3 regions of the Dyadobacter sp. HNCC25DJ183 genome follow, and region 3 is predicted to be linked to each of the others. Evidence: riboswitches for the same ligand, from Rfam matches in the RefSeq annotation. Region 3 holds a riboswitch; each other region holds the start of a gene.

Region 1 (10,380 bases), on a different contig from region 3:
TTTGCTTCAAATGCCATTCTGCCTGCCTCTACGGCCATGCGGAAGGCACGCGCCATTTGTACCGGATCTCCGGCAGAGGCTATTGCTGTATTTACCAGCACTGCATCGGCTCCAATCTCCATTGCCCTGGCTGCGTCCGAAGGAGCCCCGATTCCCGCGTCGATCACCACGGGTACCTGGCTTTGTTCAATGATGATTTCGAGAAAGTCAATCGTCTTCAATCCTTTATTACTGCCTATCGGCGAGCCCAACGGCATTACGGCGGCTGCTCCTGCTTCTTCAAGCCGCTTGCAAAGCACCGGGTCGGCGTGTATGTAAGGAAGAATGACGAACCCAAGCTTTGCCAGCTCCTCTGTCGCTTTCAGTGTTTCAATAGCATCGGGCATGAGGTACTTGGGATCGGGATGGATTTCGAGTTTGAGCCAGTTTGTCTCCAATGCTTCCCGGGCGAGCTGCGCCGCGAAAACGGCTTCCCTGGCTGTCCTTACCCCGGAAGTATTGGGCAAAAGGTTGATTTGGGGATGATTTAAATGCAGGAGAATGTCATCCTGGCTACTATGAATATCCACGCGCCGTAAAGCGACGGTTGCCAGCTCGGAACCAGAGGCAAGCAGGGCTTCTTCCATGATTTGCGAAGAGCTGAACTTACCCGTGCCCGTAAAAAGGCGGGAATTGAATGTTTTATCTGCAATTTTCAACATAATGCTTTCTGAATTTGGTGAAAAATAACCTGCGGATCAGGTACATTGAGAAGCGCCGACGACATAGCGACACCGTGTACTCCGGTTGCGAGCAAGGCCGGTACATCATCAGGAACAATGCCCCCGATCGCGATAATAGGTGTGTTGTACCCTGCCGCAGCCATTTTTTGCATTAGCGCAATGTAACCTTCCAGCCCAAGTACCGGACTGAGGTTTTGCTTGGTAGTAGTAAACCGGAATGGTCCCAGGCCAATGTAGTCACAGCCTTCCTGCACGCGGAGAACGATATCTTCCCAGGTATTGGCCGTGCCGCCGATTACCATTTGGCTTCCCACCAATGCACGCGCCTGTGGAACAGCCATATCCGTGAGTCCAAGATGCAGCCCGTAGGCTTCCACTGCCTGCGCAACCCTTGGGAAATCATTGATGATCAGCTTCGCGCCATATCGGTCGCACAGCCGGGTAGCTTCCCAGGCGAGTTGCAGCACTTCCTCCTCGGGCTTGTTCTTCACGCGAAGCTGTATCCAGCGGCAACCCGCCTCCAAAGCCCTGCTGATACTATCCAGATGCGAGATCGCTCCATTCTCCTGAGAAATAAATTGCAGCCTGCCAATTCTGTTAAGAGAATTGTTGGGATCTAGCCAGATGCTGCCGAGGAGTGCGGCGCCATTGAAGCCCATTTGATATACAGCCTGCAATTTAGAGTCATTAATCCCGCCGATTGCGATTACTTCCCCTTTGAAACTGAGACGATCTAGCTTGAAATTCTCCGGCAATGCGGCGCGGTAATTCAGTTTTGAAATACTATCGAAAACCGGGCCTAAAAACGTATAGCTGAATGCATTGGATAACCATGCCAGTTCATCAGGATTGTGAATGGAAGTACTGAGTGTAAAGCCTCGTAATTTTTGATCTTGAAGCAATTCTTCTGTTTGCGCCAAACGAAGCTGCTCCGGAAAATGCAGCCTTTTAATACCAAACTCCTCTGCGAGTTCATGGTGCTGGTGCAATGCGATCTTTGGATAGTTGACAGGATTGATGTCACGCAGCAGTGAGGCGAGCTCTTCCCTGCTACAATCTGGTTTCCGCAAATGCAGCAGCTGCATTCCCTGATCAAACAGCGCATTGATCCGTGTTGCTTCGTCCTCAAAGAAGTCGGGCCGGGATATGATGATGATTTTCATACTTATAAATAGATCTCGCTGCCTTTCTGTGCAAACTCGCGGGCTTTCACCTGCATACCTTCTTCAATGTCTGCGCTGGTCAGCATCCCATTCTCTTCTGCATACTCGCGCACATCCTGGGTGATTTTCATCGAACAGAAGTTAGGGCCGCACATGGAACAGAAATGCGCGATTTTGGCACCTTCGGCAGGTAATGTTTCGTCGTGAAACTCGCGGGCTGTGTCGGGATCGAGGGAGAGGTTGAACTGGTCTGCCCACCGGAACTCAAACCGCGCCTTGCTCAATGCATTGTCGCGGTACTGTGCACCCGGGTGACCTTTGGCCAGATCCGCTGCGTGGGCGGCAATTTTGTAGGTGATCACTCCGTCTTTCACATCCTTTTTGTTGGGCAAGCCGAGGTGCTCTTTCGGCGTCACATAACAAAGCATGGCGGTACCAAACCAGCCGATCATCGCGGCGCCAATGGCGGAGGTAATATGATCGTAGCCGGGTGCAATGTCGGTAGTAAGCGGGCCCAAAGTGTAAAAAGGTGCTTCGCTGCAATGTTCCAGCTGCTTTTCCATATTTTCTTTGATCAAATGCATCGGCACGTGACCCGGACCTTCGATGATCGTCTGCACATCGTGCTTCCAGGCAATTTTGGTCAGCTCACCCAGTGTTTCCAACTCTGCAAATTGCGCGGCGTCATTTGCGTCGGCAATGCAGCCCGGCCGCAGTCCGTCGCCTAACGAGAAAGCCACGTCATACGCTTTCATGATCTCGCAGATCTCTTCAAAATGCGTGTACAGGAAGTTTTCCTTATGATGCGCCAGGCACCATTTGGCCATAATGGAACCTCCTCTTGACACAATACCCGTGATGCGCCTGGCGGTGAGCGGAATGTAGCGGAGCAAAACACCGGCATGGATCGTGAAATAATCCACTCCCTGTTCCGCCTGCTCGATCAGCGTGTCGCGGAACAGCTCCCACGTCAGGTCCTCCGCTTTGCCATTCACTTTTTCCAGCGCCTGGTAGATCGGCACGGTACCAATGGGCACAGGCGAGTTGCGGATGATCCACTCGCGCGTTTCATGGATATTCTTACCCGTTGACAGGTCCATGATCGTATCTGCACCCCAGCGGCACGCCCATACGGCTTTTTCCACTTCTTCCTCAATGCTCGACGAAACCGCAGAGTTACCAATGTTGGCATTGATCTTGACCAGGAAGTTGCGCCCGATGATCATCGGTTCGCTTTCGGGGTGGTTGATATTGGAGGGGATCACTGCCCGGCCTGCGGCAACTTCCTGTCTCACAAACTCGGGTGTAATGAAAGATTGAGGGGTATTTGCGCCAAAGCTCTGGCCGGGATGCTGGTGCGACAATGCACCTGCCCGCCCATTCATTTCACTAAAATGCTGGTCGATCCGCTGGTTTTCACGAATGGCGATGTACTCCATTTCCGCTGTGATAATCCCCTTTTTGGCATAGTGAAGCTGTGATACGTTGTGCCCGGACCTGGCGCGCAGCGGTTTGTTGACATGCGCAAACCGAAGATGGTCCAGCTGAACATCGGACAGCCGCTGCCGCCCATAGCTGGAAGATATCGTTTCAAGCTGCTCTACATCCTGCCGCGCGCGGATCCATTCCGACCTGAGTTGCGGCAGGCCTTTTTTTACATCAATGTCAATGTGCGGGTCGGTGAAAGGGCCGCTGGTATCGTATACGGTTACAGGCACATTGGGTTCCGTCGCGCCGGGCTTTCCGTGTATTCTGGTGTCGCTCAACGCAATTTCGCGCATTGCTACCGAAATGTTGTGCAGCTTGCCTGGCACATACACTTTACGCGAATTAGGAAAGGGGGTCCTCGTGATCACGCCGCTTTCAGGTGTTTTTTCAATTTTCATAACATACAGGATTGGACAAACCGCAGCTGGTACAGCGTGGTTCGGGTGAAGATTGGTAAACTGAATTTTGAGAAAACGGTCGGTTATCCTCCCTGAGTGGCTTTGATCAGGGTAATGCGGTCGTGAGGCTGCAGCGTGCGGCGCTCCCATTCAGACCTCGCCAGCACTGACTGGTTGATCGCTACGGCAACGCCTTTCAGGCTGTCGGGAAAGAGCCCGGATAATAGCTGATGCACCGAATAATGGTCGGGAATTTCGCGGGATTGATCGTTAACTGTGATTTCCATTCTGAAAAACGTTTTGTGAGAAAAACTTCAGGAATGGACCTTTATGGAAAGATTCATTGAGATACAATAGCAGTATCTCTTACTTTTCCCTTCGGCAGTACTAGCTGCATCAGGTTCAAAGGGTATTATCTCAGTCCGCATATCGGGACACCCCTAAAGTTTCGACAAAACTATCTGAAAATGCGGGTTATCAAAATTTTCAGAAAATAAAATGCCTGCCTGCAAACCGTTTCGAGCGAATGCAGCCGCCCATTTAACTAACTAAAAAGCTGAGGTAAAGCACACTAAACCCGGGCAGGCGACGAAATCGTATTCCACCAGAAATCACACAGCTGGCGGAAGAGCTGCATGGATTCTCTGAGGTTTTTTCCCTTCATCACAAATGCATTTGCCTGATGCGAATAACTTTCGCGGATATCGGCCGGGTTATCTGAAAAGCTGAAAACAACTACCGGCACAAAAGGCAGCTTATTAACCGAGTTTTTCATCGTACTCAGAAGATCAAGCCCCTGCTGTTTGGTAGGTAAGTACAGGTCGAGAATGATCATATCAATCGGAAACGGGGATACGTCGATGTTGTCGCGCAGGTACTCGCGTGCCGCGGTATCGTCGCTGAAACGTGTGAAATGTACATCAGGCAGGATCTTTCGCAAAGAAATATTCATCAGTTCCCAATGATCGTCGCTGTCTTCCACGATCAGGATGTTCTTGCCTTCCAGGTTTTCGGGCAGTGCAACTTCCTCCTGCACAGGATAACTGTTCAAAAACGAGACGCTTATCGACTCGGCAAGTTTGCTGTATGCATTGTAGGATACCGGCTTTGTGATATACGCATTGATCCCCTGGCAGTAGGCTTTGAAAATCAGGTCCTGATTGGAGGAAGTCGACAACATTACAATGGGCACGTGCCGGAGTTTGCTGCTGCTCCTGATCACGGACGAGGCTTCCAGACCGCTCATTCGCGGCATGTTCATATCCATGACAATCAATGCAGGCTCGTGCAGGCTGGTCCGGCGGTTCATCAGTTCAAGCAGCTCGACGCCGTCGTTTACTTCGATGATAGTGACGTCCTGCATCACCTGTTCAAGGGCTTCTTTAATGAGCATTCGATCATCCTCGTCATCATCAACAAGAAAGATAGATTTAGGGGTTTCGAGCGTGGGAATACCCGTCATGATGGTGGTTAATAGTTTTGTGATGTCGCGTAACAGACGCAAAAGTATCAAAAAAAGGGAATCTGGTGTAACTTCGGCTATCGGCTATCGGCTGTCGGCTGTCGGCTGTCGGCTATTGGCCGTTAGCTATTGGCTGTTAGTTATTGGCTGTTAACTGTCGGCTGTTGGCAGCGTAATCAAAAAAAGCCGAAGTATGATAGCCGAAAGCCGAAGTATTATAGCTAACAGCCAACAGCTAATAGCTAACAGCCAACAGCTAACAGCCAACAGCTAATAGCAACCAGCTCCCCATAAACATTCCCTCCTTTTTTATACATTTGAAAAATCAATCACTTTCAGTTTGAACCGGCTCTTGTCACTTCTGCTTTTTGGTCTGCTGCTGTATAATACAGCGGGCTATTCGGTTGTGTATTTGCTGGAAGAAACACCCGCAATGTCGGGCGCGGGTGGAAACTACGGCGGGCAGGATGATTTTGGCGGGGATATCGTGATCAAAGTGCCTGTAAATGTGCCTTATCAGGTCAGCTGGGACAATGCGGAGCCTGCCGAGGGTGAAATCCGGCACAAGGGACTGCATTACCAGATGAAGACCAAGCAGCTGATCAATGATACACTCTACGTACACTGCGAATTTGACCAGAATGCGCGTGACCGTTACACTGCATTAGTGTCGCGGATCCAGGATGAGATTGCAGGAGCGCGGCCGCAAAAGGGCGCTCATTCCGTCCTCCTAAAATCCTTCCTTAAAGATTATCTTGCCAATAACAGAAAGCACATTTTCTACATCCTGGAATGGATTCCGGCGGATGCGCAGATCAGTGACAATTATCTGCTTTCGGCAGGTAGCCCTTTTGCACCCCCTGTTTGTCCCCCTCCTAACCAGGCATAAGCCCCTTTTTCTTTTTACACAAAACATCCGGCAGACCAGGTAACATGGCGGCATTGCGCTCGCTTTGAGTTTCCGTGGCTGTCGTGCTAAAATCTCCTATTTGGCTTATTCCATTCAAACATGAAAAAATATATATACCTCGCGTTCGCATTGTTGTTTGCTTCTTTGGTTTCCTTCAATGCTCATTCACAAGGCTGTGTGGCGATCCGGAGCACCGGAAATGCCTGCATGCTCGCTCACGCAGACAGCACCGACCACCCGCAATGGGTTTTGACCACCAGTGCACGCTATTTTAAATCTTTCCGCCATTACTCAGGTACCACCGAGAACAAGGAGCGGCTCGTGCAGCATACCGAAGTGATTAACCATACTGCGTCGCTGGACATCAACCTGACACGGATTTTGAATGACCGCTGGTCCATTATGATCGACTTACCGATTATTTCCAATGCACGCTCCTCGCTTTATGAGCACGGTTTGATCAACGGCTCCAACAAATTCAATCAGCGCCACAGCATGCATTCTTTTGGTATCGGCGACTTGCGCGTGGCAGCTTACCGGTGGCTTTTTGATCCTAAAACAAGTGCACGCGGTAATGTGCAGCTGGGTTTGGGTATCAAGCTGCCAACCGGCGATTATAAATACGAGGACTACTGGTACAATGTGGGACCGAATGGAAGTAAGGAACTGCGCCCGGTAGACCAGTCCATTCAGCTGGGCGATGGCGGGACCGGCTTCACAGTGGAGGCAAATACCTATTATAACCTTACGCACAACTTCGGCGTGTACGGAAATTTCTATTACCTGATCAATCCGCGTGAGCAAAACGGGGTGAGAACTTACCGCGAGACGCTTTCTCCAAGACTTGCCAACGAGGCGATTATGAGTGTTCCTGACCAGTATATGGCCCGTGGTGGTGTCAGCTATGCGATCAACGGACTGGTACGCGGAATAACAGCGGCAGCCGGTGCCCGCCTCGAAGGTATTCCTGTGCACGATCTCGTGGGTGGAAGCGGTGATTTCCGCAGACCCGGATATGTGTGGAGCATTGAACCGAGTATCAGCTATTCTTCGGGTAAATTCGGCTTTTTTGTGAGTGTTCCGGTCGCATTATCCCGCAACCGCACGCAGAGCGTAACGGACAAAGCTTATTCAGCAGCCACGGGCACCTTTGCAAGAGGCGATGCTGCATTTGCCGATTACTCTGTGAATGCAGGGATTTCGTTTAAATTCTGATTTTACCAAAAACCATACAAAAGTGCCACGTGGTCAGAACCAGGTGGCACTTTTGTCTTAAATCGGCTTTACAACTATTTGGAAGCTTCTTTTTGCAGGATCTGGATGGAGCCGCCTGAACTGTATCCTGAAAATTGAATGAACACATGGTCGCCGGTTTTTCTCCTGATCGCATACACTCTCACGAGCGTGTTGGGATAATCGATCGATCCTTCTTCTCCGAAATAGCTGGCCTCGTCCTTGATCCTGTCCAGCTCTGACTGCGGCACTTTCCCACTGAAAATCAGTACACCGCCGGCAGCGATGATCTGCTCCCGATAGGTTTTTTCAAAATAAGGAAGCGACCATTCTTTTCCTTCCACGCTGGTCATAAATGCTTTGTAAACGTGACCCTCAACCGGGATCATCACTCCTTTATAAGGAAAAAACAGGCGATCAAACTCCCGTGTAAGTGGTTTGTTGAGCGTGGTGATGTTTGCCGGAAGCTTCAAAAAGGGGAATTCTCCCAGTTCTTTCTCGCTGAAGGGAATTTTTGACAAATCAAGGGAATCGGGTACCGTTTGCCCGTGATCTGCGACCGCTCCCGTGTGATTGAACGGCGCCTGCTCTGCCTGTGCAAAATGGACGTATGTGGCTAGTGACAAGGCATTTGATGCAAGAAATACTGCTGTTTTAATTTTCATGACGAATTGGCTAAGTAACTGTTTGAGGACAATTATAGATATTTTACATTCATTTTTTAATACGAATTGAATTTACATTATTGCAAAACAGAATTCCTGATCCTATTACTAACCACCAACCTTTTTCAACAATGGAAAATTTTACAACTTCTGAAACGCCGGATTCAAGAAGAGACTGGCTTAAAAAATCGGCTGCGATGGCGGCTGGCATATTGACGGGAACTGTGGCAATGGCCGCACCTGAGAAAAAGCCGGTTGTGACCAGAAGATTGCCTATCGCAGTTTCCAGCTACTCCTATTGGCCGCTGACAGGTACCAAGTACCCAATCGAGAAAGTGATCGAGCATGCTGCGAGGATTGGATTTGACGGCGTGGAAGTACTCCACCGCCAGATGACCGAAGATTCGGTGGCTTACCAGAACAAATTGAAGCGGCTTGCATTTGACAGCGGCCTCGCCATGCCCCTGCTATCCATTCACCAGAATTTCCTTCAACCTGATGTAGCAAAGCGGAAAGCGGATATCGAGCATACCTATAAATGCATCAATATAGCCTCGCAAATGGGTATTCCCTGCGTGCGCATGAACACGGGCTCCTGGGGTACCATCAAAAACAAACGCCAGACCGACTACTATACCCACGGTGTAGAGCCGCCGATCGAGGGATACACCGATGAAGACGGGATCAAATGGACGATCGACGGAATGGGCGAATGCCTGCAATATGCCGAGAAAGCAGGGATCGTACTTGCTCTGGAAAACCACTGGGGACTGTCTTCCAACATCGAGTACCTACTCAGAATGTACAATGCGCTGAAAAGCTCACCGTCCATGGGGCTGAATGTGGATACCGGCAATTTCGTGGGAGAACCTTATGCCGGACTCGAAAAGCTGGCGCCCTACGCGACCATTGTGCAGGCCAAAACCTACTACGGCGGCGGGACGTTTTACGATAAGGAAATGGATTATACCCGCATCGGCAAAATATTCCAGAAGGCGAACTACAAAGGTTTTGTATCGCTCGAAATGGAGGGCAAGGAAAACCCTGAAACTTCGGTACCTAAAAGTTTAGAACTGCTCAGAAAGGCATTCACATTCACAGCCTGAGCTGCCAGACTATCACCAAGAAAAAAGCCGGAGGTACCTGGGGTACTTCCGGCTTTTTTGTGAGTCGCACACTCACTTCACCGTTCTTTTCGCCCAGTTAAAAATCGTTGAATATACCTCTTCTCTCACAGGCTTTCGCGAAAGAACGAGATCGTGCATGCCGCCGGGTACCGCCTGAATACTGTACTGGCCCACGATATTCTGCGCGCGCCGCGCCACTTCATTCACGTCCAGCACTGCGTCGCCAGTGAAAAATACGTCGCTCCATTTCTTTTCGTCAATGGATTTGGAAGCATGCAGTACGAGTACCGGCTTGTCGATCTGCAAGCCTTGCAGCAACTTTTCCTGCGCCAGATGCACCGCGCGAACCCAGCCAAAGTTGACGGGCGGCGCAATAAGCGGCTTGAAGCCCAAGCTATAAGCCCATTCTCCATGATAATCTTTATGCAGGCTTTCTCCGTAAAGCGGATTGATCCCGAGGTCTATACCCGTTTCCGGATGTTTTTCGGCGCGTTTGATCATCAATGGGAGCGCTGTTTTTTTCAATCCTGATTTGATGTTTAATGCGAATAGCGGACTGTTCAGCAGAACTGCATCAAACCGCTCGCGTCCGTTCCGGGCGTCTGCATACACCGACACGATCAACCCGCCGAGCGAATGCCCCATTAAAAGTACTTTATCATTTCCCTCGCTGTGCATGATATGCAGGGTAGTATCGATATCGGGAAAATACTCAGACAGTTCTCTTACGTTATTAAACTTCTGGTGCGCGAGCCACGAGCGTCCGTATTTCCGCAGATCGACTGCATAAAAGTTGTAGCCTTCTTTAAGAAAGCGCTCGGCCATTTCTTCCTGAAAAAAGTAATCGTTGAATCCGTGTACGTATAAAACCGCTTTGCTGCTTTTTGGAGTCGCTGTTTTCCTGATGATCGTACAGGTTACACTGCCTTCATAGTCGGCGGCTTGTACAATGGTGGCCTGTTTGAATTCTTTCCCGAGTATATCTCCGAAATAAGTAACCTGCCCGAACGCAGAGCAGGCGCTCAGTCCGATTAAAAGCAGGTATCCCGCAATTTTTTTCACTGGCTGTAAATTGAAAAATGAGGCATAAATATAGCTTCAACTATTCAATTTTCTTCAACTCTTCCCCGCGATCCGGTTTAAGGTTTACTGTCCGGAATTCGGGATTTGTGTTGTTTTCGATGACAAAGCCTTTTGCAATATCAACCTCAA
Region 2 (10,380 bases), on a different contig from region 3:
TCCATGATCGCAACGCGGATCAGGGCCTGGTGATGGATGCAATGTTCAAGATTGTAAAGCAGCTCTCTATAATAATTGGTGTCAATGGAAATTTCCCTGCCCGCCGTATGGTGCAGGAGGGCAAGTCTTTTATCAGCTTTGTCAACACTTTCGCGGATCCTGTGAATACACCCGCGTGCGTATTCGGGCAGTGTTTCGATCAGGGTATTCCTGGGGCGACTCTCATAATTGATCCTGCCGCATTCATACTGGTTGATCAGGCATTGAAAAAGCTCGATAATGTGCCGGGTATGCTGGCCAATGCTCGCACCGCTAAGTTCCCGGCAGGGGAAATTGTACTGTTCATTTGTCAACTGACTCAAAAAGGTATCTACTTCGCCAAGGGTGTGCCTTACGGATTGAACGAGCATATCAAAAAGTCTTTTTTTTCGGCGGTAAAAAATTGTTCCAGCTACCTGCCCGAATTTGACGAGGTGCCGCAGTTTCCTGGCGGCGAGCTTTCCGGTACCAAAAAAAATATAGCTTGTTTGACAAGGCAAACTGGAAAACGAAACATCCCGGGGATAGCTTCCCAGGGATGTTTAATTATTCTCAACGATATTTAATTAAAGGCGCAAATAGATTTAGTTTAGGTTATAAGCTCTTGGTTAATGTGTGCATAATACAAAAAAAATGTCATTTAATGCCATTTCGTATAGATACGATAATTGGGTCAAATCAGATCTGTCGCGTGCATTTATTTTTGAATTTCTTCGACAGTATTATTTGTGTAAAAAATAAAACTATAAATGCTTGTTGGTGCTCTATGAAAATAGTTCGATACCATCGATCTCCCAAAATTTTGGGACAATCCCGAAGTTTTTAGGGGTGTAGTCCCGGAATTGTTGGGTGAAGCCCGCTAAGACTTTAATGCTGGTCAGGAGAACGTTTTAACCCTGCTGAGCAGATCGTTCCGGTTGTCGTTTGTAATCGGAATCTCGATCTCGTTGATCATCACATGCACATAGTCAATCGCGGTAATTGCATTCAGATTGATGATGAATGATTTATGAACCCGGAAGAACACGTTTGCAGGGAGCTGCTGAAGCATGTTTTTGAGTGTTTCCCGGATCGTGTATTTTTTGTTCTTTGTGTGCAGTTCAAGGTAGTTATCGTCGCTGCGGATGTAGAGTATATCTGCAAGCTGGATCTTTGTGAACATCTGTTTTTCCTTGATAAACAGCGCATCCTTGATCACAGTGGTATCCTCTTTTTCTTTGTTTTTACTTTCGCCGGCCAATGCAGCAAGGCGGTAATTTTCCAGCGCCAGCTTCACGGCTGTATATACGGTGATTTTCTGAAACGGTTTTTGCAAAAATGCGTGCGGTGCGGACTGCAGGGCTGCATTTACTACGGCAATGTCGTCGTGGCTGGACAGGAAAAGAAATGGTATGCCGAGATTTTCCCGGATGTGATCAGCAAGATCGATACCGGTCTGGTACCCATTCAGGTTAATGTCAAGAATCGCAAGGTGAAAGATTCTGGAATTGAGCATTTCTACCGCAGTAGCATAGTCGGAAGCAATGTCATTGGCCTCATAGCCAAATCCATTCAGGAGAAATTGGAGGTGTCTGGCAATAATAAAATCGTCCTCAACAATTAGAATGTTCATTTTGTCAAATTGTACTCAACGCACTTGGCGAATCGTGACCGATAAATCTTTAATAGACAGGGCTTACTCGCTGGACTTGAAATAGTATGCATTCAAGTACGAAATAACTTGTGATTCGGATTCCCCAATGCGTACTAGTCTTACAATTCTCAGCTTTGCAAGATATTAAAATAAATATAAAATCGATTCTCGCACAATGACTTATAAATTTTGTAGAGATATTTCGAATAAATGGAATTCAGTGCGTTTTATGGCGACCAGTAAGTATGAAAAGCAAGGTTACCAAAGCGAGTCCGCCGAAGAACCAGAGACTTAATGCAGGATTGTAATAGATGATTGCCACAAGGCAAACGCCCGAAAGCAAGAGCGCGACCGCGGGAAAATAGGGGTATGCAGGTACTTCGAAAGGTCTTTCGAGCGCAGGTTCTTTTCTCCGCAATGAAAACAATGCAGCCATACTGATCATATACATAACCACTGCACCTAATGCTGCCAAAATGATTACCTGATCCGTCGTCCCCAGCAGCAAAGCGGCGCACCCGGCCACTCCCCCGGCGATCAGCGCCCAGTGCGGCGTTTGGAAGCGCGCATTTACCTGGCCCAGAAAAGAAGGGAGATACCCGCTTCTGGCCAGTGCGAAAATTTGCCGAGAATAGCCGATTACCGTTCCGTGAAATGAGGCGATCAGCCCGAAAAGACCAAGGCTGGCGAATAGCTGCGTGAGCCCGCTGTCACGACCCAGGACAATGCCCAGGGCGGCAGGCAACGGATAATCGATCTCACTCAGCGACTGCCAGGGAGCGATGCCGCCGGTTACGATCATCACTGCCAGCGCAAGGACCACAAGCGTAAGGATGCCATAAATGTAGCCTCGCGAAATGGTGCGCCTGGGATCTTCCACTTCTTCGGCTACCATTGCCACGCCTTCAATCGCCAGGTAAAACCAGATCGCGAATGGAAGTGCGGCAAAGACGCCGGGCCAGCCAAACGGCATCGGGTCTGTGACGTAAGTCTCGTAAGAAAAGTGCGGGGCAATAATGCCGATGTAGATCAACAGCTCGGCAACAGCGAGCAGGGTTACTACCAGAGAAAAGGTAGCCGATTCTTTTATCCCCAGTAAATTGATCATAATGAAGATCAGGTAACACGCAAATGCAACGTGCAGCACTTCCAGCTGCGGGTACAGGAAGTGGGAGTAGCTGCCCAATGCAAAAGCGATGGCGGTAGGTGTTACCAGAAACTCGACCAGCGTGGCATAGCCAGCTATCAGCCCGCCCCACCAGCCAAATGCGCGGTGTGCGTACGAAAACGGCCCGCCAGCCTGGGGAATGGAGGTTGTCAGCTCGGTGAAGCTGAAAATGAAGGTAACGTACATCACTGTTACCACCAATGTCGCGATCAGAAAACCGATCGTTCCTGAAACTCCCCAACCATAATTCCAGCCAAAATATTCACCTGAGATAACCAGTCCGACCGCGATCGCCCAAAGGTGGATTGGCTTTAAAACTTTTTTAAGAGCAGCACTTTGTACGGAGGTCATAGGGTTCAGGTTAGTTGTTCAGGAGCTATCTCGGGGCATTGCGCAGGTAGTCGCCCATTTTCCTGACCTTGTCGGTGTTCAGGTAGTCGACATGCATGGACATGAGCGTGCGCCAGGAATTGATATTGTCTGGTGTGGCCCAGATCCTTACTTTTTTGCCCATATCGTGAACCTGGCTGATCATTTTCATCAGGTTTTTCTTTTCTTTTTCCGGAAGCGGGCCTTCGCCATTCCAGCGCGAATATTTCTGGAATGCCTGACTGATCAGTCCGATTCTCCGCAGCTGCGCAGGCGTATAGGTAATTTCGGGCCGACCGTCGAAATAGATAAATGCGGGATAGTTTTCGAATGTGGCGGGATCAGGCACATTTCCGCTGATCACAATTTTGACAGAACCTTCGGGCGCAAAAATGGCTTTATGCGGTTCCAGCTGCCTGATCAATGCGGCCAGGGTTTCTTCGCCCGGCGTTTTCAGGTCGATGAGCAGTTGCATGGGCATATCCCCGGGATAGATCTTACCCCCGTTTTTGCCAGCCTGTTCCAGAATGGGTTGAAGGTAAAGCGCTGCGAATGTTCTTTTGGGATTGATCTCCTTTATCTCATGCGCTACGTAAAGGCTGTCCCGCACAAGATACAGATCCGCCTCGATAGAGCCGAACTGCTGTTCATAAGCATCGAAGAAGGGTTTACGGCGCGTGTAATCATTGTGTGAATGCGCCTGGGCGGTGGTGTAAGCTTTGTTTTTTTGTGCGAATGTAAAAGGGGCAACGAATGCAAAAAGCAGGAACGTAAAGGTCAGTTTCATGTGGCTGGTGCGGAATGGGTAAGCTAATATCAGATCGAGAACACAATCTTCTTCGGTTTGATTTATAAAGCAAGAATTTTCTTCTGAAATAAGGGGCTATTTCAAACAAATTTGCAATGAAGTGCGCAGATGAGCTGAGAATATCTTTATTTTAGCCCAACTTATCGCATTCCGATATAGGTAAATCAGCTCCTGCATGAAACAAAATTCTTCTCTATTCCGGAAAAAAACGGTTGAACAAATTCTTAAAGACGCACATACCAATGAAGGTGGATTAGCAAAAATCCTGGGAGTGAGGGACCTGGTATCGCTTGGAATTGCAGCAATCGTGGGAGCAGGGATTTTCAGTACCATTGGTCTGGCCAGCTTTAATGGCGGCCCCGCCGTTTCACTTCTTTTTGTTTTCACTGCAATTGCATGTGTATTCACTGCATTGTCTTACGCACAGTTTGCAAGCACGGTTCCTGTATCCGGTAGTGCCTACACGTACGCATACGTCGCTTTTGGCGAGCTCTTCGCCTGGATTATCGGCTGGGCGCTTATCCTCGAATACGCGGTGTCCAATATGGTCGTCGCCATTTCGTGGTCGGAGTACTTTGTGAGTATGCTCAAAGGTTTCGGGATTACGCTGCCGGGCTGGCTCACGATCAATCAGGAAAGTGCGTTTGAAGCATATACCAAGCTGCAAACTGCCGGAGCAGCGGAGTTGTCGAGCTACGAACAATTTGCTGCTTCTGCCTACGAGACTGCCCCACGCATCGGCGACTTTGCGATCATGCTTAACCTGCCCGCCGGACTGGTTACATTGCTGATCACCGCGCTGGTTTACATTGGTATCCGCGAGTCGCGCACAGCGAGCAATATTATGGTGGTGTTGAAGATAGGAGTAGTGCTTCTGGTGATCCTGGCAGGTGCGTTTTATGTGAAACCTGAGAACTGGACTCCTTTTGCACCCAATGGAGCGAAGGGTGTTTTAAGCGGAGTAGCCGCCGTTTTTTTTGCATTTATAGGTTTTGACTCCATTTCCACCACCGCGGAAGAATGTAAAAATCCGCAACGCGATATGCCGCGGGCGATGATCTACTGTCTGGTGATTTGTACCATTCTATATGTACTGATTACACTGGTGCTGACGGGGATGGTCAATTACAAAGAACTGAAAGTAAGTGATCCGCTTGCATTTGTTTTTCAGCAAAACGGGCTCGACTTCATGGCGGGGGTTATATCAGTGAGTTCTGTTATCGCAATTACAAGCGCATTGCTGGTGTACCAGCTGGGCCAGCCGAGGATCTGGATGACCATGAGCCGCGACGGTTTGCTGTGGAAACGGTTTTCCAAAATCCACCCGAAATACCAGACACCCTCATTTGCCACGATTGTTACCGGCTTTGTAGTGGGTATCCCTGCATTGTTTTTCAAGATGGATTTCTTCGTCGACCTGACCAGCGTGGGTACATTCTTCGCATTCATTCTCGTTTGCGGCGGCGTTCTTTACCTGGATCATAAAGGCATTTCGGCGCAATCTAAATTCAGGGTACCTTACCTGAATGGAAAGTACCTTGTCGGGTTGTTGTTTGTGATTGCAGTAATTGGTCTGGCGTTATACGGACAGGAAGTAGTTGCAGAATGGGACACACTTTCCGGCGCTGAAATCATCGAGCACAAGCTGCTGACGATTATTTTCTGGATTACCTGGGCGGTTTTATCAGTGATGAGCTTCAAACATAATTTTTCAATACTGCCGGTAGCAGGTATCCTGACAAACCTGTACCTGATGACCGAACTAGGCTCTTCCAACTGGCTGATCTTCGTGATCTGGCTGGCGATCGGGCTGGTGATCTATTTCAGCTACGGATACCGCCGGAGTAAACTAGCCGCTCAGTAACTTTATAGTTTTTCTACTTTCAGCTTGATCCGGTGAACTTCTTTCTGACGCATGCTGTCGAGCGAAGGTCCGGGCTCCAGTGCTGAAAGTATGAATCTGTATTGCTGGCCGGCGAAGTTTTTGTCAAGTGTATCCGTCAATACAAAAGGCGTGTTAGTGCTGTCTTTCCGGAAAAATCTGCAATCTCCGAGACACATCTTGACGTGCTCACTGATCCCACCTTCTGTCGTCACGCCCGATAACAGCAGGTCTACCTGCGCATTGCCCGCCCAAACACAATTTGCGCCTTCGGGACAGCGGCTGTCTTCGTAAGCAAAGAAAGTCAGGGTAGCCTTCGGTACATTGTTAATCGTAATCGTTTCCTTGTACGAGATGTACTCGTCTTTATTGATGGAATTATCCTGGCAGGAAAGGATAGTGACTAAACCGGCGATCAGGAAGAGAAGCTTTTTCATTATAAACCACATTTAGTTTTCTGAAAGACCTGCAAAACCTGTAAATGGTTGGAAGTAAATGGCGCGGCGTCCGGTTAAATAATGAGTGTGAAAGTAGTCCCTTTTCCCACCTCGGAAGTCACATTGAGCTGACCGTTATGCTGCTGTAAAATTTGGCGCGAAAGACTTAATCCAATACCTGATCCAGTCTTTTTGGTTGTGTAAAAAGGAATGAAAATGTTCTCGATCGCCTCTGGTTCGATACCGTCCCCATTATCAGCTACCTCGATCATCACGGTATTGTCGGTCTGGTAGGCGGTGAGTGTGATGAGCCGGTCGGTTTGGGCCGAAAAAGCCTCCGAAGCATTTTTGACGAGGTTAATTAAAACCTGCTGGATCTGATCTGCATCGGCTTTGACCATCAGGTTCTCCGGCTTCACAGAAAGTTTCCATAAAACACCCGACTTGGTGAGGTCTGTCTGGAGCAGCTGCAACACTTCCTGCAAAAGCTCTGCAACACTGTGGCTGGCGAAAACAGGTTTGGGCAGCGTTGTAAAATCGCGGTAAGCATTTACAAACTGCATCATACCCTTGCTGCGTTTTTCGAGCGTAGATAATGCCTCTTTCAAGTCATTAACTGCCTCCTGGTCGCTGGTCGATTTTTCAATATCTTCATTCACAATCAATCGCATGGTACCTACCAGCGATACGATCGGCGTCATGGAATTCATGATCTCGTGGCGTAAAACGCGCGTCAAGTTTTGCCAGGATTCAACTTCCTGCTGCTGTAATTCAGTTTGAATATTTTGTAAAACCACAATCCTGACCCACATACCGCGCAGCTGGATCGCCGCACCCTGCAATGCAAGAGGTTGGTCTGACGGAGTACGGTACAATTCCCGCACGCCGCTGTTCAGGTTGGAAAGCAGCTCGTAAAGGCGCGGATGCTTGTCTTTCAGCTCCACAAGCTGGTGTAGCCGGTAAATACCGAGCATGCGCAAAGCTGCATTGTTGATCAGGTTCACCTGCCCCGTACTGTCAAAAGTGATCAACCCCGTACCGATATGCTGCACAATGGTATTCAGGTATTGAAGGTTCGCTTCCTTTTCTGCCCTTGCCTGACGAAATGCGTGCAATACCTCATTGAACTGCTGGTTGAGCTCCTTGAAAGTACGCCCCATCTTATTGTCCGACCTGAAATTGATCGTAAAGTCAGAGTACCGTACCGATTCCAGGAAATAGGTGAGCTTCCTGTTTACATTGGTTACATACTGATACAATAGTGAAGCCTGCACAAATATGAAAATGGTTCCGAGCACATACACGAGCATTTCATTGGTATGCCTGGCAGCAAGCCACGCTAGAGCAATCACGCTCAGGATAATGATCGCTATCCTGATCATGATCATAATACTAAAGTGCCGAAGTCCGATCATTTTGTAGGGCCGGGGTAGGAGGGTTAATTTTCAAGAATGTTCTGCGGAACACCCGACATTTCGCTCAATATATATTTTTCCAGCGAGCTGATTTTATAATGCGCCATATCAAATTTCGGATCTTTGAAAACTTCCGCAGCAGGAACCGAAATGGTCACCATTCCCGCAGCATGCGCCGACCGCAGCCCGGCGTGAGAATCTTCAAATGCAATGCATTCTTCCGGCAGTACGCCCAGTTTTTTGGCGGTGGTCAGGTACACAGCCGGGTGTGGTTTGGTGAATTCTTCGAGCTCTCCTGAATGCCAGGTATCAAAGTATTCCGTGATATTCAATCTTTCCAGTACGCCTTCGATCAGGTCCATGTGTGAAGCGGAAGCTACTGCCAGCTTCAAACCTTCGGCTTTAAGCGTTTTGAGCAGTTCAATCGCGCCAGGCATTGCCTTTGCATTGTTGAGGATCAGCGTATGTGCCTTTTCCAGGATCTCTTTTTCAAGCTCTTCGAATGAAGGGGTGTTCCAGGGTTGGATTTTGTGACAAAAATCAAGGAAAAGCTTGATCGACAAACCTGTGGTCTGGAGTTTAAGTGCGTCAGTAATTTCAAAATTTACTTTTTTCATTACTTCATGGGCCGCCTGGTGCCACATTGGCTCTGAGTCGATCAGGAGGCCGTCCATGTCAAAAATTGCTGCTTTGATCATATTTGGGTTATTGTAAATGCGAAATCGGGTTGGTGATTGGTTGAGAATTGTTTTTTAATAACTCCTTAAAACTACTACTTTCGTAAATAAGAATGGCTTTGGGGGTGTCCAAAATAAGGACTGAGATTTATACCCTTTGAACCTGAAACAGTTGGTACTGTCGTAGGAAAAAGCGTGCGCGATCATGTGATCTGCAATACCTTACAAAAAGCCCGCCAATGCGCGGCCGCTCCCTCCATTTGCCCATTCGTTTTTTAACAAACACCGTGCTATGGACTTTCATCTTGAACAAAATCTCACTCAGCTGAGGAATACTGCGCCGCTCGTGCACAACATTACCAATTTCGTGGTGATGAACTATACAGCCAATGCATTGCTGGCAGCAGGTGCATCGCCGGTAATGGCGCATGCAGTTGAGGAAGTGGAAGAAATGGTGTCGATCGCCGGCGCGCTCGTTGTGAATATCGGTACCTTATCGGCACCGTGGGTGGCAGGTATGAAACTGGCGATCCGAAAGGCTTCCGAACTGAACAAACCCATTGTGCTGGACCCCGTGGGTGCAGGCGCTACCGGCTACCGGAATCAAACTCTTACAGAATTACTGGAACTCGCATCTCCTGCCATTATCCGCGGAAACGGGTCTGAAATACTCGCATTGGCAGGCGCTAACATCCGAACGAAAGGCGTCGACAGTACCGCCAGTTCTATGGACAGCTTCGAAGCAGCGCGCGCATTGAGCCGTCAGTTTGGCTGCGTCGTCAGTGTGAGCGGCGCCACCGATATCATCGTTAAAGGAGAACAAACTGCCTACATTTCCAACGGCGTCGCGTTGATGACGAAAGTAACCGGAATGGGCTGCTCCGCCTCTGCGATCGCAGGCGCCTATGCGGCGATTGCTGCCGATCCTTTTGAAGCAGCTGTTTCTGCTGCAGCAACAATGGGCGTTTGCGGCGAACTTGCTTACCGCCATGCAAAGTTGCCCGGCTCTTTCCAGATTGCTTTTCTGGATTGCTTGTCAGATATTACGCCGGCACACCTGGCTGAGCTGGCCAGGATCAAATTTTCTGAATCATAATAAAAACAATGAATGCACCTGAAGAAAACGTACAGCTTTACCTGGTCACAGACGAGGCCGCCTGTATGGGACGCGATTTGTACTGGGTAGTGGAAGAAGCGGTACAAGGTGGAGTTACAATGGTGCAGCTGCGGGAGAAAACGCTCTCTACGCGTGCCTTTATCGAACGTGCCAAAAGGTTGAAGGAAGTTTTGCAACCCTATAATGTACCGCTGATCATCAATGATCGGGTAGATGTTGCCCTTGCAGCCGATGCAGACGGTGTGCACGTGGGACAAAGTGATATGCCCTACGAAATCCTGAATCAAATGCTGCCCGCCAGCAAGATCATCGGGCTTTCGGTTGAAAGTGAAGCCGATTTGATCGAGGCAGCGCAATGGGATCTATCATACCTCGGATTAAGCCCGCTTTATGCAACTCCCACCAAAACGGATACAAAAAGTCCCTGGGGAATAGAGGGGCTGCGCCGGGCCGTCACGCAGAGCAAACATTCACTGATCGCGATCGGCGGTATTAATTTCATGAATGCAGAGGAGGTGATCCGGAATGGTGCGGGCGGCATTGCCGTAGTATCCGCGATCTGTAGCGCGACTTCCCCTTACGAGGCCGCATTCCGGCTCAAATCGATCATTCTGAATACCACAGCAGGCGCACCTGAACAAACCTGACGATACCTACCAAATCCACAACCACCAAATGACCCGATACCCCACAGTCCTCACGATTGCCGGCTCCGATAGCGGAGGTGGCGCCGGAATCCAGGCCGACCTGAAAACAATTGCTGCATTAGGCGCCTACGGCGTATCCGCGATCACCGCACTCACTGCCCAGAATACGCAGGGTGTAAGATCGATCC
Region 3 (10,380 bases):
CGACGAAGTCGTCGATTTCTGCGCCAGCTCGCGATAAGTTGCTGCTGCTTTCAGACCAATAAAGTAGGAACCGTTAAAAATGAGCTGGTTCAAATTGGCAGAGGCCGAACCTTGCCAGGGGATACCAAACTCAACCGCAGCCGGCGGCGCGTCGGCAGGTGCAGTAGGATCAAAAGCATTGGCAGGAAGAAAGAACCTCGGGATAATAATGTTGTTTGTCACCGACACGGCCGCACTTACCTGAGGCAAACCTGCTGCCCTGATTTCACCAATGCGGGCTTCTGCGGAAGTCGCATCCAGTTGTGCGTTCTTAATATTCAGGTTGTGCTTGATCGCATAGTCGACGGCCTGTTCGAGCGAGTAGCCGCCGTCTTGTGCGCGTATGGAGGCGAAACTTAGCAAAACGGCCAGCAGTGCGAGACTGCCACGTATTGTAATGTTATTTTTCATGGATGTTAATTTCAAGTGCTGATTTATCTTTTATGGTGTTGTAAAATTCAAATCCTTTTTCGGATAAAACCCCCCTCAGAAAGTGCAGCAGAAACTGCATCTGGATCTGCATCATATCGAATTTCCGGGGCGGGAAAATGGTCGGGTCGAAACCCATCACAACCTGTTCGACGCGCAACAATGCGAGGATATCCACGTCGATTTCCGGTCGGTACAATCCCAGCTCGATCCCTTTGAGCAGATTGTCGCGGAGGCTTTTGATGATATATTCATGTTTGTATGTTTGAAATAGGCCCCATGCATCAGGATAATACTTTTTAAGGTCGTACAGGAAGGTCGGGTTCATGTTCGCCATGGTCTCGCGCATTTGTACGGAAGAATAAATCAACTGTTCGATAGGATTTTCGGCCCGCTCATCGAGCTTTTCCAGCTCGCATTGCTGGGAGTTGAGCTCTTCCTGTATTACAAGGGCCAAAATCGCTTCCTTATCCGAGTAATGCTGGTATATGGTCCTTTTCGAAATCCCCAGGTCTCTGGCAATATCATCCATTGTGACGCTCTTGATCCCATAGCGCCAGAACAGATTTAATGCTGATTTTATAATTCGATCTTTCACGTTTCAAATTTGAAATATTCGAATGATAAAAACTAAGGAAACTCCGGGTATTTTTAAAGTTTTCTAATTTTTTGCCTGATAATAGCCGGTTTTCCTGAAGCAAGTTGCTTAACGATCTCCGCAATGCATCTGAAATCAGCTATTTAGCCAGTCTTCTTTTTTTTAAAGTATTAAGAAACCCGTGCAACCTCCTGCCCCCACGTTCTTGCCGGTGAAATCTTAACAATAATTTATTTGTATTATTTAAATAAATTCTATTGCGGATTGAGACAAGCCGGTGTAACTACGTGTGAAGGTTTGATCCTGTTTTGATCTTTCAACAGACTAAAAATAGGCACAGCAATGCAGCAGGATCAATTGAAAAATAATCAAGCGGGGTATTTGAAGGATGAACCGATTGAATCGGCCGATAAATAGGTGAAGAAATGAATGATTTCAGCCCGTTCAATGTTTGCATATGAGATATATTCTGGCCAAATTTCGGGTCTTTTTGTTCCTTTTTTACTTACAATTCATTCATTACAACCGCGACAAAGCAAATAATGAAAAGCAGCTACATTGATCTTATTGAGCAGACGTTCGAGTTTCCGACCATGGAGTTCAACGTTGATAATAACGAATTGCTGTTCAACAATGTACCTCTGATGGATATCATCAGGGAGCACGGTACGCCTCTTAAAATAAATTATTTACCTAAAATCGGGGAGCATATCGAAAATGCGAATATGTTTTTCCGGAATGCTTTCAAGCGGCACAATTACAAAGGAACTTACACCTACTGCTATTGTACCAAGTCCTCACATTTCAGTTTTGTACTGGAAGAGGCTTTGAAACACAACATTCACATAGAAACTTCATCCGCGTTTGATATTCCCATTATCCGGGAATTGTACCGCCGCGGAAAGGTTACTAAAAGTACCTATATTCTCGCTAACGGTTACAAGCTACCGCGCTACACGCAGTATCTGAGCGAGCTTATCAATGAAGGCTTCAATGTGATCCCTATTCTGGATAACCTCAAAGAAATCGAATCTTATGAGCAGCAGGTTACTGCGGATGTTGTGAATTTCGGAATGCGCATTGCTACGGATGAAGAGCCAAATTTTGCATTCTATACTTCGCGTCTGGGTATCCGTTACCACGATGTGCAGCAGCTATATAAAGAGAAGATCGAGCCAAACCCACGGTTTAAGCTCAAAATGCTGCACTTCTTTATCAACACAGGTATCAAGGATAGTGCATACTACTGGAGTGAGCTTACCCGGTTTATGTTCAAATACTGCGAAATGCAGAAAATCTGCCCTGAGCTTGATTCTATCGATATCGGCGGCGGGTTACCTATTCAGACTTCCCTGCAATCCAACTACGATTATCAGCAGATGATCGACGAGATCATTGAAAACATCCAGTGGATCTGCAACAAGAACAACGTTCCCGTTCCGCATATATTTACGGAATTCGGAAGCTATACAGTAGGCGAGAGTGGCGCGGTGATTTATGAAATCATCGACAAAAAGCTGCAAAACGATAAAGAGCTTTGGTACATGATCAATGGATCATTCATCACTCAGCTACCAGATTCGTGGGGTATGAACCAGAAGTATATCATGCTCCCGATCAACAACTGGGACAGTCCGTACCAGAAGGTGAACCTAGGCGGACTTACTTGTGATTCGCAGGATTTCTACAACAGTGAAATGCACAGCGCCGATCTGTACATGCCGATTTTTGAAGAAGAAACCGAAAAACAATACATCGGATTTTTCCATACTGGCGCTTACCAGGAATCTCTGGGAGGCTACGGCGGAATCCAGCACTGTCTAATCCCGGCGCCAAAACACGTTTTGGTGGATAAGGATGAAGATGGCAAGATTACAACGCGTGTTTTCGCAGAAGAACAAAACAGCGATTCAATGCTTCGGATTCTGGGCTTTAAAGAAGAGCCTTTTACGAGCCAGATCAATAATAATGATGGCAAGGAAGATGCACCGGCAGCGCTGGCCGAAGTAGTAGAGGAAGAATTGGTTGAAACAAAAATTTAACCGCTTAATATAAAGTTCTTTGGATGAGTTCGTTATTAGTCAGATAGTAACGCTCGTTCAAAGAACTTTTTTTATATTTTTACGGTGACAAAATCTTATACGAACAGAAAAATGAAGAAGATACTGGTACTTTTCGCTATTTGCGGAACATTGGCAGCTTCTGCCTGCACCAAGCATGCTTGCCCGGCTTACGGCTCAATCCAGAAAGCGCCGCAAGCTGCTCCGATAGTAAAAGCCTAGTTTCCGGCTTTCAATATGATTTTGGCTGCTTCTAATAAATTAACAGCCGCATAATCACCCTCCGATCTTTCATTTTCAGGAACAATGTGAATTGTTCTCACTCCCGCATTTTTTCCAGCCTGCATATCCCTGTCACGGTCACCGATCATCCAGGATTGTTCAGGGTCAATGTTGTACTTACCGATTGCCTTTTCCAGCATCAGCGAGCCCGGCTTTCTCGATAGTGAAGCGCCGGAATATTGTGGGTGATAGGGAGAAAAGTACAGATCGTCCAGTACATTTCCGGAAGCCTGCTGCATCGCTTCGTGAATCGCGTACACGTTTTCAGGTCCGTACAGCCCTTTTGCAATTCCGGCCTGGTTCGTTACCACAATCAGCAGATAGCCCGCATTTTTCAGCAGGTTCAAAGCTTCCGGTACACCTTCCGGAATCACCAGCTCGTCGAGATTGTACATATAGTCCGGACAATCTTCATTGAGCACGCCGTCGCGGTCAAGGAAAACGCATTTGGTTTTTGGTACTGTCATTACAGGCTTGAATATTCTTTAACGGATTCAATGAAGCATCTTACCTTATCAGGATCAGTATCGGGATAAACGCCGTGGCCTAGGTTGGCAATGTATCTCTGTGTGCCAAACTGTTCCAGCATTTTCTTCACCTCAATCCTGATCTGATCGTACGAAGCATATAATACGCAGGGATCCAGATTTCCTTGCAGCGTTTTGTTCGGGATCAGTTCACGCGATTCACGGATATCCATATTCCAGTCGAGCCCCACCACATCGCAGCTCAGTTCGCTGATCTCTTTTCTTGCAAAGAATGCACCTTTGGCAAAAACAGTAACTGGTACTTCGTTAATCGCGTCGCAAATCTGCTTGATATAGGGAAGTGAGAAGACGCGGTACTGCTCAGGCGAAAGAATGCCCGCCCAGGAATCAAATAGCTGCACGAGATTGGCACCTGCTGCAACCTGCGCTTTCAGGTAAGCAATGGTGCTGTCTGTTATTTTTTGAAGTAATGCGTGCGAGAATTCAGGATCTGCGTATAAATGCTTTTTGGCGACAGAAAACGTCTTGGAGCCTTTTCCTTCTGTCATATAACAGAAAATCGTAAATGGCGCTCCTGCGAAACCTATCAACGGAACCCGATTTTCCAGTCCCTGCTTGGTGATTTTGATAGCATCCAGCACATATTTCAGATCTGTTTCAGGCTCGGCGATATGCAGCTTTGCAAGATCCTGCATGGAATGCACGGTTGCCGGGAAAACCGGTCCGCGCTGCTCGGCCATTTCATAAGGCAGCCCCATTGCTTCGGGGATTACGAGAATATCTGAAAATATGATAGCCGCATCAACGCCGAGTAAATCAACCGGTTGCAATGTTACTTCGGCTGCCAGTTCCGGTGTAGTAGCAAGCTTGATGAAGCTGCCGGCTTTTTCTCTGACAGCCCGATATTCAGCCAAAATCCGGCCAGCCTGGCGCATCATCCAAACCGGCGTCCGCTCCGTTTTCTCGCCCCGCGCCGCACGGAGTAAAAGGTCATTTTTGAGTTCCATGCGGCAAAGGTAGCCAGAAAGTCGAAATCAAAACCTAAAATTGACCCCTACCAGAAAGTTTCTGCCGGCTTGCGGGAAGTAGAAATTTTCTTGTGTTAATGCGCCTCCGGCGATGTAGCCGTAGGTGTAGCCATTGGATTCATATTGTTCAGCCAGGATGTTGTTGACAAGCAGGTTGAATGCAATTTCATTCGCCCATTTCGGTTTGATCGTCCACGATAAACGCACATCATTCGTAAAATAGGCATCCAATCTCCGGCTTTCTGTGGAGGTATTGTCGAGATATTGCTTCCCTACATACTTCGTCAGTAATGCGAGCTCCACGTTTTTGTAGATTGAATAAGTCAACTGACTTCCGGCGATTACATTTGGCGAGAAAGAAATGTCAGACTTTCCATGATTTATGGTTTGGTAGCCTCCATTATCATAATCAACCACATACTCGGTGAAATTATCGATTTTGTTCCGGCTGAAAGTTGCATTTACATTCCATTTCAAAAAGCGGTTGAAAGCCACTGCGCCTTCCAGCTCTATTCCTGTACGGTAACTTTTCGGAACATTCACGCGGATTGAATTGCCGACGTCATTGATCTGCCCGGTGAGTACCAGCTGATTTTTGTAATGCATTAAATAATAGTTGGCCGCAAAAGCCCATTTTCCCTGCTGTGTCCGGAAACCCGCTTCCACATTTTGGAGACTTTCATTTTTTGGAAATAAAACGGCGGTTGTGTTTGTAAGATCGTCGCGGTTCGGCTCGCGGTTACCAATACTGTAAGAGGCATAAACACTGCTTTGGTCCGCAATCTGGTAAGTTAAGCCAGCTTTTGGATTGAAAAAAGAGTACGATTGATCAACCGCCAGTTGGACCTGGTCATTGTCTGTTCCATGAATGGCGTGACTTACAGTCCTGAATTGCAGATCTGCAAACGCATTGAGTTTGTCGGTAAACTGGTAATACAGTTTTCCATAAACATTGAAATCCTTTTTGATTCCCTGACTGTAATAATACCGATGCTCATTTTCGATATTTCCCGCATTTCTCGCCCAGATAATCTGTCCGTAATGGTCACCATCGTATTTATTCCAGCCACCGCCGATGCTGGCAGTCAGCTTTTTGAAACTGTTATAATCCAGTGAAAAGGTAGTTCCGTAAAAGTAATTGTCAAGCCAGCGTCTGCGGATCAGATCGGTGCTTTCCAGCGTGTCCGGGCCGATTACTACATTGGGCAAGTTATAGTTCGCGTAATCATCACCTTCCCGGTACTGTTCGTAATATCCCAAACCTCTTACCAGAAATGCATTCAGGTTGAAGTTCCATTTGTCGCTCAGGTTATGCGAAGAAACAATCTGATAATGGTCCTGGCGGTAGTTATCCACCTCGTTTTTGTAAGTATATGAATTGTAAGTGCGGTTGTCGGAGTTGAGCAGGTTTTGGGCATCTGCTTCGTCCAACCCGTTTCTGTCGATATAGCCTAAGATTCCCTCGCGATTTCCGCGCAACTTAGCTTCTGGTACCCCGTTCCACGACTGGTACGTCCGCTCTTTTCCCGAAAATACATTCACCCGCACAAAACTTTTCTTGCCAAAATAACCACCTGACAAATAATAGGAATGCAGCTCAGAAGCAGCGCGGTCCACAAAACCGTCCGACGAAACACGGGAAAGCCGCGCGTCAAATGTGAATTTATCTTTGATCAAGCCGGTACCCACTTTCAATGTGTTTTTGAAAGTATTGAAAGATCCGTAAGCATTGTTCAGCTCGGCATAAGCTTCTTTACGCAATGCATTGGTGTTGATATTGACGGTTGCGCCAAAAGAAGCGGCTCCATTGGTAGAGGTACCTACGCCGCGCTGGATCTGAATGCTGCTCACGGACGAGGCAAAGTCGGGCATATTCACCCAAAAAACGCCCTGGCTTTCAGCATCATTATAAGGTATTCCGTTGACGGTCACATTGATGCGCGTTGCATCAGAGCCGCGGATCCTGATTCCGGTGTAACCCACACCTGCGCCCGCGTCGCTTGTACTTACCAGCGAAGGGGTAAAGTTGAGTAATACCGGTAAATCCTGACCAAGATTTTGCTTGTCGATAGCCGCGGCGCTCACATTCGTAAATGCCATGGCGCTTTTTTCATTCACGCGGGTTGCATTGATCACTACCTCATCGGCCTGGTAAGTGCTGCGGACCAGCTTGACTTCCAGCTGATTTTGTCCCGTTAACTGGATTTGAATACTTTGGTAGCCAATGTAAGAGACTTCGATCTGGCCGACGTTCTCCGAGATGTTGCGGAGGGAGAAGTTTCCGTTCTGGTCGGAGTTGGTACCTCTTATATCGGAAGCGACGATGGTCGCTCCGGGGAGCGGCTTGCCGTCTTCGGCGTCGGTAACGCGACCGGAAATGGTGCGTTGTGCAAAGGTATTGGTACAAAAAGCCACGCTGAAAATCAGCATAAGCAGATAGGTAGTAACGTTTCGCATTGCGAGATAAATAGTTACAACAGGCAGGGGCCACCTATCTTGGTTTAAAACAATAAATGAAACTTAGAAGCAATGGATTATTCCAGCTTTCTCTTCCTACGCCGGCATTACCCGGATCAGGTTTATGGGTATGATCTCAGCCCGTCAGGTAGGGCACCCCTTTGAGATTATGGTTGCAAAAGTACTGAGCGAAATTGACGTTTCAAGCGAAGACAGTGCTATTCTTTTCTGGATTCCAGTCTATCGAGATTCAGACTTGTATGAAAAATAGCGAAAGCGACGACGCTTTTTTTTTACTTCGTCAATCCTAAAATGTATGTTAAAGGGAAAGATTGGTATCCGAGCCACACGGGCATTTTTATATCGAATTTCATATAAGTAGGGATTGCTACCTATAAATTCGAGTTTTCTTTTGACCAAGTGTGTGAATCGCCTGCCCAAGCCGGGTTGCTGTTTATCATACCATTGTGCAGCTTCCCTGATATCACGCCGGGCAGAGCGTGGAATCTGAATTCTGTACATTAAAGATCCTTTTCAATCTCTCTCATGGCTTCTTCCAAATCCAGCGAATCTTCCAGTCCGGCATCAAATGCTTCCATTCTATTCAGGACGATCTTTTTTTGCCAGTCAGGAATTTGATATGCTCCTGCACTTTCAATGTCAGAAGGTTCGGACTTGAGGGAGTTCCATTCCTGTACGGGAATAAATATGCGAGTCAGGATGTTTTGATAATCTGGATTATAGTGCGCTTTCATGATCTTTGATTTTGTGATCTTTTACAAATATAAGATTATAAGGCTTACTGTAAAATCACTGATTCCCTCAATGCTTTTCTCTATTTTTACGTAAGATAGAAAAGACAATATAACGATGGAAAAAATCTCAGACTATACAGACACGATCAGCAGCTCACAGCAGGCAATAGAGCTCGAATACCGCTATGGCGCTCATAACTACAAACCAATGCCTGTCGTGCTGGAAAGAGGATCAGGCGTGCATGTCTGGGATGTGGAAGGCAGACAGTACCTCGATTTTCTCTCTGCGTATAGTGCCGTCAGCCAGGGGCATTGCCATCCGCATATCATCAATGCATTGATCTCGCAGGCACAGAAACTGACCCTTACTTCGCGTGCATTTTACAACGACCGTTTGGGAGAATGTGAAAAGTACCTGTGCGAGTACTTTGGGTATGATAAGGTTTTAATGATGAATTCGGGCGTGGAAGGCGGCGAAACCGCATTGAAACTTACCCGGAAATGGGCATATAAAGTAAAAGGAATCGAGCCTGGAAAAGCCAAAACAGTTTATGCTTCGGGTAACTTCTGGGGGAGGACACTGGCCGCTATTTCATCTTCAACCGATCCTTCCAGCACCGATGATTACGGGCCGTTTTTGCCGGGTTATGAAATCATTCCTTACGATGATCTGGATGCATTGGAATCTATTTTCAAAAGCGATCCTAATGTAGCCGGTTTTATGGTTGAGCCGATCCAGGGAGAAGCCGGCGTGGTAGTACCAAAAGCAGGTTATCTGAAAGGAGTGCGTGATTTGTGTACCCAATACAATGTGCTTTTCATAGCTGACGAAGTGCAAACCGGCATCGGGCGAACAGGGAAGCGACTTGCCTGTGACTGGGAAGGTGTAAAACCGGATATACTGGTTCTGGGAAAAGCGCTTTCAGGTGGTGTAATGCCGGTTTCAGCTGCATTTGCCGACGATGAAATTATGCTCACGATCGCGCCAGGCGAGCACGGCTCTACTTACGGCGGTAACCCGCTGGCTTGTGCTGTGACCATCGCTGCCATGGAAGTGGTAGAAAATGAAAACCTGGCTGAAAATGCGGACAGAATGGGTTCTCTTTTCAGAAGAAGAATGCAGGATTTACAACAACAATGTTCTCTGATTGAAAGCGTTAGAGGAAAGGGGCTTCTGAATGCGATTGTAATTCGTGATGGTGAAGAAGGTACTACCGGAATGGAACTTTGTTATAAAATGATGGAAAAAGGCTTGCTATGTAAACCTACCCACGGCAACAAAATTCGTTTTGCACCCCCGCTGGTGATCAATGAAAAACAAATGAACCAGGCTTGTGACATTATCAAAGAAGTTTTCCTCGCATTTAACAACGCATTATGAAAACTAAATACCTCCTGATCCTCCTGCTCACAGGTGCGCTTTTTAATGGTTGTCGTGAAAAAAACGTTGATCCTGCTACGGAAACGCAGACCAACGAATGGATTTACGCCAATATGAAGTACTGGTACTACTGGAATGACCACATCACCGCTTCACCGGATTATACAAAAAAGCCGGACGATTTTTTCGAATCCTTATTGTACAGGTTCGATGCAAATGCGCGGCCTGACGGGGATCGTTTTTCGTGGATACAGGAAAGTGCAGATGAATTGCAGGCTTCGCTGGCAGGAGAATCCAAAACGACCGGAATGGAGTACAAGCTGGTGTATTTTCCAAGTGGCTCCACCAATGTAATCGGGATTGTATTGTACGTAATCCCCGATTCACCGGCCGACAAAGCCGGATTCGTGCGGGGGGATATTTTCAATAGTGTAAATGATCAGAAACTGACCGGGAGCAATTACAGTCAGCTACTGAATACCGAGGATAAAAAGACATTCAAACTGGCAAAAATTAATGGTACTGCACTGGAAGAAACAACGACCAGCAGGGAGCTTGCACCGATTGTTTTGCAGGAAGATCCCGTCTTTTTTGATACAATATTCACGTACGGGCCCAACAAAATAGGGTATGTAGTTTACCATCAGTTTATCCCGCAGCCTTACAAGACAAGCAACGGACAGTACGATAAAAAGCTGGATAACATCTTTACAAGCTTTCAGCGAAATAATGTAAATGCATTGGTAGTCGATCTGAGGTATAATCCGGGTGGTTATGTCAGTTCCGCAACCAACCTGGCCAGTTTGATCGTGAAAGGTAGTTCGAATGACATTTTTTACTATAAAGAATACAACGATGAGGTG

The links. Region 3 has a riboswitch for thiamine pyrophosphate ahead of AC1XTG_RS15015 (TonB-dependent receptor). Riboswitches for the same ligand answer to the same signal wherever they lie in the genome.
Region 1: another riboswitch for thiamine pyrophosphate. It lies ahead of thiS (sulfur carrier protein ThiS); the one in region 3 lies ahead of AC1XTG_RS15015 (TonB-dependent receptor).
Region 2: another riboswitch for thiamine pyrophosphate. It lies ahead of thiM (hydroxyethylthiazole kinase); the one in region 3 lies ahead of AC1XTG_RS15015 (TonB-dependent receptor).

What each region holds. Positions count from the first base shown of each region.
Region 1 covers NZ_JBXHAP010000001.1:558,330-568,709, forward strand. The annotation lists gene AC1XTG_RS02290 (thiazole synthase) at 1-701, opposite strand, end outside; gene AC1XTG_RS02295 (thiamine phosphate synthase) at 695-1,885, opposite strand; gene thiC (phosphomethylpyrimidine synthase ThiC) at 1,888-3,771, opposite strand; gene thiS (sulfur carrier protein ThiS) at 3,855-4,058, opposite strand; TPP riboswitch at 4,128-4,223, opposite strand; gene AC1XTG_RS02310 (response regulator) at 4,343-5,233, opposite strand; gene AC1XTG_RS02315 (hypothetical protein) at 5,586-6,122, shown strand; gene AC1XTG_RS02320 (hypothetical protein) at 6,243-7,358, shown strand; gene AC1XTG_RS02325 (hypothetical protein) at 7,433-8,041, opposite strand; gene AC1XTG_RS02330 (sugar phosphate isomerase/epimerase family protein) at 8,173-9,147, shown strand; gene AC1XTG_RS02335 (alpha/beta hydrolase) at 9,220-10,230, opposite strand; gene budA (acetolactate decarboxylase) at 10,271-10,380, opposite strand, start outside.
Region 2 covers NZ_JBXHAP010000006.1:220,803-231,182, forward strand. The annotation lists gene AC1XTG_RS16690 (DinB family protein) at 1-410, opposite strand, end outside; gene AC1XTG_RS16695 (LytR/AlgR family response regulator transcription factor) at 917-1,651, opposite strand; gene eat (ethanolamine permease) at 1,890-3,191, opposite strand; gene AC1XTG_RS16705 (phosphatidylinositol-specific phospholipase C/glycerophosphodiester phosphodiesterase family protein) at 3,217-3,996, opposite strand; gene AC1XTG_RS16710 (amino acid permease) at 4,193-5,881, shown strand; gene AC1XTG_RS16715 (hypothetical protein) at 5,884-6,336, opposite strand; gene AC1XTG_RS16720 (sensor histidine kinase) at 6,411-7,724, opposite strand; gene hxpB (hexitol phosphatase HxpB) at 7,775-8,449, opposite strand; TPP riboswitch at 8,540-8,635, shown strand; gene thiM (hydroxyethylthiazole kinase) at 8,721-9,524, shown strand; gene thiE (thiamine phosphate synthase) at 9,533-10,192, shown strand; gene thiD (bifunctional hydroxymethylpyrimidine kinase/phosphomethylpyrimidine kinase) at 10,221-10,380, shown strand, end outside.
Region 3 covers NZ_JBXHAP010000005.1:377,772-388,151, forward strand. The annotation lists gene AC1XTG_RS14985 (TolC family protein) at 1-450, opposite strand, end outside; gene AC1XTG_RS14990 (TetR/AcrR family transcriptional regulator) at 440-1,066, opposite strand; gene AC1XTG_RS14995 (type III PLP-dependent enzyme domain-containing protein) at 1,609-3,108, shown strand; gene AC1XTG_RS15000 (hypothetical protein) at 3,220-3,348, shown strand; gene AC1XTG_RS15005 (D-glycero-alpha-D-manno-heptose-1,7-bisphosphate 7-phosphatase) at 3,345-3,875, opposite strand; gene hemE (uroporphyrinogen decarboxylase) at 3,875-4,903, opposite strand; gene AC1XTG_RS15015 (TonB-dependent receptor) at 4,931-7,381, opposite strand; TPP riboswitch at 7,458-7,552, opposite strand; gene AC1XTG_RS15020 (hypothetical protein) at 7,903-8,136, opposite strand; gene rocD (ornithine--oxo-acid transaminase) at 8,252-9,517, shown strand; gene AC1XTG_RS15030 (S41 family peptidase) at 9,514-10,380, shown strand, end outside.